2 regions of the Arthrobacter sp. UYCu512 genome follow, and region 1 is predicted to be linked to the other one. Evidence: riboswitches for the same ligand, from Rfam matches in the RefSeq annotation. Region 1 holds a riboswitch; the other holds the start of a gene.
The links. A riboswitch is a leader RNA that binds a small molecule or an ion and turns the genes downstream of it on or off. The one in region 1 is predicted to bind cyclic di-AMP.
Positions count from the first base shown of each region.

Region 2: linked by a shared signal. The riboswitch ahead of ABIB49_RS03230 (NlpC/P60 family protein) and the one ahead of ABIB49_RS02180 (aggregation-promoting factor C-terminal-like domain-containing protein) in region 1 are both predicted to bind cyclic di-AMP.

Region 1 is NZ_JBEPPA010000001.1:450,969-455,371, forward strand. It holds gene upp (uracil phosphoribosyltransferase) at 1-308, shown strand, start outside; partial or broken gene ABIB49_RS02170 (VOC family protein) at 402-678, shown strand; gene ABIB49_RS02175 (HAD-IA family hydrolase) at 733-1,416, shown strand; gene ABIB49_RS02180 (aggregation-promoting factor C-terminal-like domain-containing protein) at 1,459-2,193, opposite strand; cyclic di-AMP (ydaO/yuaA leader) riboswitch at 2,192-2,352, opposite strand; gene ABIB49_RS02185 (sensor histidine kinase) at 2,490-4,121, opposite strand; gene ABIB49_RS02190 (response regulator transcription factor) at 4,125-4,403, opposite strand, start outside.
Region 2 is NZ_JBEPPA010000002.1:145,478-149,880, forward strand. It holds gene ABIB49_RS03220 (DUF5129 domain-containing protein) at 1-70, shown strand, start outside; gene ABIB49_RS03225 (dihydrofolate reductase family protein) at 159-746, shown strand; gene ABIB49_RS03230 (NlpC/P60 family protein) at 804-1,547, opposite strand; cyclic di-AMP (ydaO/yuaA leader) riboswitch at 1,552-1,719, opposite strand; gene ABIB49_RS03235 (hypothetical protein) at 1,923-2,198, shown strand; gene ABIB49_RS03240 (DNA alkylation repair protein) at 2,221-2,874, opposite strand; gene ABIB49_RS03245 (universal stress protein) at 2,947-3,405, opposite strand; gene ABIB49_RS03250 (mycothiol transferase) at 3,483-3,995, opposite strand; gene ABIB49_RS03255 (sulfite exporter TauE/SafE family protein) at 4,179-4,403, opposite strand, start outside.

The DNA.
Region 1 (4,403 bases):
TCATCACGTACGCCGAGCGCCTCCCCGAGGACCTCACGGACCGGCAGATCTTCGTCCTGGACCCCATGCTTGCCACCGGCGGGACGTTGCGCGAGGCCATCAAGTTCCTCTTCAAACGCGGCGCCTCCGATGTCACCTGCATCTGCCTGCTGGCCGCGCCGGAAGGCCTGGCGAAGCTGGAAGAAGAGCTGGCTGACGCCAACGTCACGATCGTGCTTGCTTCGATCGACGAGAAGCTCAACGAGAAGTCCTATATCGTCCCGGGTCTGGGCGACGCCGGCGACCGTCTCTACGGTGTGGCCGGCTGAGCCAGCGCCCGGCAGCAACACCGGCGCGGCGGACCTTCCCACCAGTGGGGGCCCGGCCTGCCGGGAAACTCAACACGGGACTGGCCTGAGCCCATGGACTGGAAACTCGAACTCATTTTAATTCCCGTATCCGATGCCGGGCTCGGGCTGCTCGATCGCGTTCGGTGAGGGCCCCAGCGATGCACCGCCGGGTACGGCACCGACCCTGCAACTCGTGGTCAGCGACATTCAGGCCGCCCACAAGCAGCTCAAGGACAACGGCGTGGACGGCAGCGGCGTCGATGTCCAGGACTGGGGACATTTCCTCTACTTTGCCGATCCCGACGGCAACAAGTGGGCGGTGCAACAGCTCACGGCACGGTCAACCGGCTCCGGACAGCCAAGGGATCCGGAACATCCGGTTGGTACGCGGCAAGATGGGACGATGACTTCAGTTACCGGCACCGCGCTTCCGACCGCCTTCACCGTCCGGGCGGTGCTTTTTGACATGGACGGGACTCTCGTTGATTCCACCGCAGCGGTGGAACAGGTCTGGGGGGAGTTTGCTGCCCGCTATGGTCTGGACCTTGCCGAGATCCTGCGCACCTCCCATGGCGTTCAGGCAGCGGACACGGTGCGGCGCTTCGCGCCGGCGGGAGCCGACGTCGCGGCCCTCACCGCGGAACTGGGTGCCATGGAACGCGCCAGGACTGCCGGCATCGTGGCATTGCCGGGCGCTGCCGGGTTGCTGCGCCTGCTGCCGGCGGACGCCGTCGCCCTGGTGACATCGGCGGACCGGCTGCTGGCAGACATTCGGATGGCCGCCGCCGGTCTTGCCTTGCCCGCCACCGCCGTGACAGCAGATCTCGTCGGCCGCGGTAAGCCACACCCGGAAGGCTACCTGCGCGCGGCCGAACTGCTCGGAGTGGACCCGGCGGACGCCGTGGTTTTCGAGGACGCGCCGGCCGGCATCGCCGCCGGCCTGGCTGCCGGGATGCGGACGGTGGCGGTAGGCCCGAACCCCGGCGAACTGCCCGACGGCGTTCTGCGCATCGCCGATTACTCAGCCGTCTTGTGCGAGGTCGGGGTCGACGACGCCGGCCGCAGCATCATCTCTTTCCGGCTGTGAAACCGTGGCCCCGTTTCGAAGGGCCGGTGCCTCCGCCGCAGCTCAGTACCAGTTGTTCGCGTAGTGGAAGTTCAGCGCCCCGCACGGTGAGCCGTAGCGTTCCTGGACGTAGTTCAGTCCCCAGTTGATCTGCGTCCGGTAATTCGTGAGGTAGTCGGCGCCTGCGCTGGCCATCTTCTCGGCCGGGAGGGACTGAACCACGCCGTAGGCGCCGCTGCTCGGGTTGGTGGCAGTAGTCTTCCAGTCAGACTCCTTGGTCCAGAGTTTGACCAGGCACTGCATCTGGCCGGCGTCCCAGCCGTGGGCACCCAGTTGGCTGGCCGCATAAGCCTGCGCTCCGGCGGGATCGTCAACGGCAACAGGAACCGGCGCGGGCTCCGGCGCCGGTGCGGCGGCGGGGGCCGGTAACTCGGCAGGCTTAACCTCGGCGACCGGGGCCGGGGCATCGGCCGGCGGGCTAACGGTCTGGTTCGCCACCAGGACGCGTTCAAAGTCGAGGTGCTGCAGCGGATCCGCGCTGACTGCCGATTTTGTGGCGCTGCTGGCGCTGCTGGCGTTGCGGGTGGCTGTCTCCGACGCCTGGCCGGCGGCGCCGGCTCCCACGAGCACTGCACACGCCGCTGCGACAACTGCCGCCCGGCGGCCGGTGGAGCCCAGGCCGGTGGTGAACCGGGACAGGGCCGACGCCGGTTTGGCGGGCTCGGCGCGGTGTCGCGACGGCTTGGAGCGCCTCTTTACATCGCCCTCAGGGCGTGTTTGTACCGTGAATTCAGTCATGGTCGCCTCTCAACGCCTGCGGAGTTAGCTGTCGGGTTCGGATGAGGTCACCCGGCCGCACGGAATCTCACGTGACGGCTTCACCCCAAGGGCGCAATGTGCAGAAATGCCCGGGAACTCTGGGTCCCCCGCCTCTGCCTAATCCAGCGGAATCCGGGAGGCGGCAGAGTTTGGCGTGCATCCGGATATGCGGTCCGAGTGATGACCGCACGCTAAAAACGGTACAGGACCGGAACGCCAATGTCACATTTCGATAACAGGAGCGGCGGGTTCGGCGCGGCGGATTGCTTCGCGGATTAGCTGGAGCGGCGGGGTGTCCGGTCCTCGGCCGGAGCGTCCGGCAGCCGAACGGTGAACTCGGTCCGGCCCGGCACCGACGTTACGCTGACAGTGCCGCCATGGGCTTCCACAATCGACTGCACAATTGACAATCCCAGCCCGCTGGTGCCCTCAGACGACGCGGCAGTTCGGGCCGGGCCGGCAGCCGCGGCGGCGAGGGGTGAGTCCGCACCCGGTGCGGACGGCAGCCGGTGTGCGCGCAGCGGCACGAGCGGGCGAGGCCGGCCGGACACCGGCGTTGTACCGGTTGCAGGATTCCTGCGCGACGCATCCGCGCGCGTAAACCTCGAAAAGACCCGGTCCACGAACTCCGGGGCGATCCCGGGGCCGTTGTCCGTTACGGTCATCACGGCGGTGCCGTCGGGAGCCCGCTGCACAGCTGTCACCACGGTGGTGCCGGTTCCAGTGTGCTTGCGTGCGTTGGAGAGCAGGTTGGCCAGAACCTGGTGGAGCTGGGTCGTGTCGCCGCGGACCACCACCGGCTCCGCCGGGAGCTCCAAGTGCCATACCCGGTCCGGTGCCATCACTTTTTCGTCGCTCACCGTCTCGATGGCCAGCTGGGTGAGGTCCACGTCGCTGAGGCGGAGCGGCCGGCCCTCGTCCAGCCGGGCAAGCAGGAGCAGATCCTCCACCAGGGTGGTCATCCGCTCGGACTGGCTCTGCACCCGGGCCAGGGACTTCTCGCCGTCTGGGGTGAAGTGTTCGGTCATCCGCATCAGATCGGTGTACCCGCGGATCGCCGTCAGGGGTGTGCGCAGCTCGTGCGAGGCGTCTGCGACAAACTGGCGGACCTTCATTTCGCTCTTCTGCCGGGCTTCGAGTGCGCTGGACACATTGTCCAGCATCAGGTTCAGGGCGTGGCCAACACTGCCCACCTCGGTGCCGGGATGTGCTGCGGATGCGGGCACCCGCATGGCAAGTCCGACTTCTCCGGCGTCGAGGGGAAGGCGGGACACTTTCGTGGCCACCTCGGAGAGCTGATCGAGCGGCTTCATGGTGCGGCGAATCAACGCCGTGCCGGCGAGGCCAATGACAACAAGGCCGCCCGCAGAGACAAGCACCATAGTCCAAACCAAAGAGGCCAGCGTGTTCAATTTCTCGGCGAGCGGCAGCCCGGTCACGATCACGCCGCCGTCCGGGGCCGTGAAAGCTACCAGCCGATAGGCCCCGGCGGAAAGAGACCGGTTGACCGGCTCGCTGCTCGCAGGGAGCGACAGGAGAGCTGCGTTGTCCTCCCTGGTCAGGGACTTTCGGGTGGCGTCTTCGGCGAGGAAACCGGCGCCGCGTACCGAGCCGGCCACGATCCTGGCGTTAAGGGTCCCGATTCCCTGGCCCCGGGCCTCAAGGGGGTCGGCGCGGCCGCCGGTGCGGCCAAACTCGCGGGCACGGTCCGCGGCTTGCTCGAGTTGTGTGTCGAGCTGCCTGGTCAGGAAGGAATCCATCGAGGCGTAACTGACTAGGCCGACAGCACCGCAGATCGCCACCAGAAGGGCCATGGCAACCAGAACAAGCCGGGTGCGCAGGTGCCAGCTGGAAGGGGTGTGCCACACGGGTCCGGCGGGGCCGGCCCTGCCGGAACGGACAGGCACGATTCAGTCCGCCGGCTTCAGGACATAGCCGGCGCCGCGGACCGTGTGGATCATCGGCGGGTGGACGGCGTCGACCTTCTTGCGGAGGTAGGAGATGTAGAGCTCCACGATGTTGGCCTGCCCGCCAAAGTCGTAGTCCCAGACACGGTCCAGGATTTGGGCTTTGCTGACGACCAGTTTCGGGTTCTCCATGAGGTAGCGCAGCAGCTCGAACTGGGTGGCCGTGAGGTGGAGCTCGTCACCTGCGCGCCGCACTTCCCGTGTGTCGATGTTCAAGACAAG
Region 2 (4,403 bases), on a different contig from region 1:
CGGCGGCACCACCGGCTACGGCGCAAGCGGCGGAAGCTTCTCCGGGTCCGGCAGTTCATCCAGCTTCTAACGGTTCGGCCGGAATTGACCCTACCGGAGAGCCGAACTGCGGCGTACGCTCGAACTCCCGGGGTGCCGGGCAGCGAAGGAGTGATGCAATGCACAAAGTCATTCTGATGTTTCAGGTATCCCTGGACGGATTCATCGAGGGGCCGGGGCAGGACCTGAGCTGGCATCGGGTCGATGAAGAACTGCACCAACATTTTAACGAAGAGCTCCGCGGCATGGGAGCGTTTCTAGACGGCCGCGTGACGTACGAGATGATGGCCGAGTACTGGCCCACGGCCGACCAGGACCCGTCCAGCACAGACCCGGAGATCGAGTTCGCCGGGATCTGGCGGGACATGCCCAAGGTCGTCTACTCCAGGACCTTGTCGAAGGCCGGCTGGAATACGCAGGTGGTGCGCGAGGTCGTTCCCGGGGACGTGAGGCGGCTCAGGGAACACTCGGATGGCGACCTTGCGCTGGGCGGTGCAGAGCTCGCGGCGGCCTTCAGGCGGCTGGGGCTGATCGATGAGTACCGGATCTATGTGCACCCGGTCCTGCTTGGCCGGGGCAAGCCTTTGTTTCAGGCGGCCGATGACATCACGGCGCTCCGACTGCTGGAGAGCCGTACGTTCGGCAGCGGGGTGGTGTTGCTGCGGTATTCCCCGGAGCCTGCCTCCGGGCAGACCGAAGGCCGGTGATCCGCTGCCCCCAAGGCAACCGATCGACCGGCCTTCAGTACAGTGCCTGCGGTTGTGCTAGCCGGCGCGGACGAACGTTACGGGCCCCGTGGCGGTCAGCCAGGACAGCGGGTGGGCCATGGTGGCGTTGACACCGTTCATGCCGCCGCTGATGGCCTGGCCGTTGCCGGCGTAGATGGCAACGTGGCCGGACTGGACAATGATGTCTCCGGGCTGGGGGTCGCCGACTACCTTCCCGTAGTTCATAAAGCCCATCGGACCAATGTCACCAACCGGGATGCCGGCAGCGTTCAGGGCCTTCTCGACCATCGCGGTGCAGTCCTGCGTGATGCCGACCTGGCCGTACGCCACGGCCAGAAGGGTGGCATTGACCCCGCCGGCAGCCGGGGCAGCAACAGGAGCCGCTGCCGGCGCAGGTGCAGCCTGGACGTTGACAGTAGCCTTCGCGGCGGCAGGGGCGGCAGGGGCGGCCGCACGGGCCGGTGCTGCGGGGGCCGCCGGGGCCGCGACGGGCTGGGGTGCCTCGACCACGGGCGCCGGGGCAGTCTCAACGACGGGGCGTTCGAAGGTGATCTGTACAGCCGAGTCCGCCATAACCGGGGCGGCGACCGCGCCCTTGACATCGACGGAACTCGCGGGTGCGGAGTCGCGCTGGGCTGGCACGTCCGCTGCATTGGCGGCCATCGCGCCGCTGAAAACCATTCCGGAAGCGGCGGCGAAGACTGCGGCCTGACGGCCGATGGTGCGGCGGGTACTGCGAAGATCGTCGCGGTTGGGCGCGTGAGTGTTGCTGAAAGTCATTAGTTGAGCCTCTCCCAATGCCTGCGGGGTGAGCTGTCGGATTCGGATGGGAGGCACCCGGCCGCACGCGGACCCGATCATGTCGGGCCGTGCGGCTTCACCCCAAGACCCCTGGAGAACAGCGGGCCAAAAGTGGTTTCCCCGTCTCTGCCGGACGTTGCTGCGAGTTATCCCCGCGCCGCGGCAGAGTTAGGCAATCGGCTGGGGAGAGCCCGTCTCGGAGACAACAGGCACCTAACAAAGATAACGGAATGATCACAACATGTCACGTTGCGGTAACGGCGGACCGGGCTGCGGGGGCCCGCCGGCCCTTCCCGCACGCGGTCACAGGCATAGGATGTTGCCAACACCGTCCCCCGAAGCAGAGGCCCGAAAATGACCACTCCCCACGTCGCCCGGCCCGCTGTGGCAATCTGCCAGCTCAGTAACCAGCCGTTGGCGGACTTCAGTGTCAACACCGAACTGCTGGTCCTGGAAAACGGGGAAGTCCACGTTTCGACGTGGGACGCCGAGCCCCGCGACGGCGGCTTCGATGTCCGCGTCCTGAATGACCGCGTGGATACGCTCGGCTTTATGGTGATCACGGATTGGGAGTTCTTCGACGAAAAGGCCTACGCCGTTGTGGAGCGCCGACCGGGACACTCAGGGTAGCTTGCCGGCCGGGACGTCCGGGTCAGAACTCCAGCTCCGGCCGGTGCCGTTCCATCTCGGCGAGCATCAGGGCCACCGCGACGTCGGTGACCGCACTCTCGCCGTCCTGCCCCGACTCCGCTCGGGGTGGCCGCGCCAGCGCCGATCGGGCGTGACGCACGAACCGGGGCCAGTCCCCTGCGCCGGTGCGGAGTGCGCGCAGCGGTGACAGCAGGGCCGCGCGGCGCAGCCAGCCGTCGGGATCCCGAATCCAACGGTCCAGGACACTGTCGGCGCGTACCCTGCCGACGACGTCGAGCCCGGCGATCAGGGGACCAACGACGTCGATGGCCAGCGGATCAACCAAGGCGCCCAGCCGGGCACTCCGCACAAATCCCTCGATCCGGGTCAGGTCCGTATTGGTCAGCACGCCCACTTTTGACTGCAGCAGCACAACGGCGGCGAGGCGGCGTTCAAAGACCGGCACGTCCCACAGCTCGGAGCCCAGGGCGGTGATGTCATCATGGGTCAGTCCTGGATGGCGGCGGAGGGTGTCACGGACGGTTCCGCGGACGGCTCCGACCGATGCACCGTAGTACCGGTGATTGCTGCCGTGCCTGGCCTCAGCGTCCTCGGCTCGGCTCCACGAGGACTCGCGCTGGAGGGCCGCGTCAATAGCATCACCCGCATAGCTCATGGGGATATTCTCCCGCAGACCCTGGGCTGTTGATGATCCGGACCGCCAGGGCGAGCCAACGGGCCCCGCTGCTCAGGACTCCTTGGGCCGGACAACGAGCACAGGGCAGGGCGCGTGATTGATGATCTGTGTTGCCACCGATCCCAGGTGCAGCCCGGGGAATCCGCCGTGACCACGGGCCCCCACGATAACGAGGTCGGCAGCCTTGGCGGCGTCGAGCAATGCAGACGCCGCCGAATCGCCGTGAACGACTTCTCCACTTGCTGCCACGCCCTGGCTTTCAGCAGTCTCCAGGGCAGCAGCCTGCAACGTCTCGGCTGCGCGTCGGGGGGAGTCCTCTGCCACAACTTCGCCGGCGGCCGTTTCCAAAAGTGCCGGGTACCAGGCGAGCGGGGGCTTGCTCCAGGCGGTGATGAGGCGAATCCGGCCATTGCGGCGCTTTGCCTCATCCACGGCCCAGTTCAGTGCACTGTCCGAGTTCTCTGAGCCGTCAAAACCAACCACAATGACAAACGGGCCTGTACTGGTCATGTCTTTTCCATTCTCTAGATTCAGTGGGCGAGGTGGGCGAGTCGGTCGTGGCGGGAGCGAAAGCCGGTGCCAGTGGCCTAGACCTCGACGGCGGGTTTCAGCCCCTTCGCAAAGGCTGCCTGGCCCACGTGCTGGAGGCAATCGGCAAGGGTGCTGACCAGCCGCGCCCCAAGGGTGACGGGCGGGTCCCAGCGGGTATCGACAATGCGGTCGAAGTCCTTGTCGCCGAGGGATTCCAGGAACTGCACGGTCTGCTTGTGAACCGCTTCATAGTATTCCGCCAGGAGCTCCGGGGAGGCTTTCACCGCGTCGACCTGGTCCGAAGTATGGCGGTATCCGGTGTCTTTGGCAGCCAAGGGCAGATCAAAACGATCCGCAAACCCCTCCGCAATCCAGACCTGTTCCAGTCCTGCCGCAGCGGCGAGTTGCGCGTCCTCCACCCGGCTGAGATGCCAGATCAGCCAAGCCATCGAGTTTCCGGTGCCCGCTGGCCGACGGAGGAGGGCCGTACCGTCACACCCGTCAAGGGTGTCTGCCACGGTTTCACGGAGCCGGCCGAAGGCGTCCAGCAGCAGTTCGTTGGGTTTCATCGAGTCCCCTCATCGAGTAGCGTCGCTCCGCCCCATGCTTGCACGGAGAACACTGCCCCGGATAGGGCCGAATCGATCCTAAGTCCGGCCTGATCTTCGATCCTGCGTCCCGCCTTCAGCACACGCCTTCAGCACACCGCCTTCAGCACACGCCGTCAGCACACCTCCGCCGTGCGAACGTATTCAGGAGAGCAGCGCCTGCACCGTCACGTAGCTTGCGACCAGCAGAACCAGGACGCCGAAACTTCGCTTCAGGACTTTGTCCGGGATCCTGGTCCCGAGCCTGCCGGCAAGGAGGGACGTGACCATGGCCGCGCCGGCGAAGGCGGACGTCACGGCCCAGTCGATCTGCAGGTCCCCGAGGTGTGCAGCAAAGCCGGCCACCGAGTTGATCACGATGATCACCAG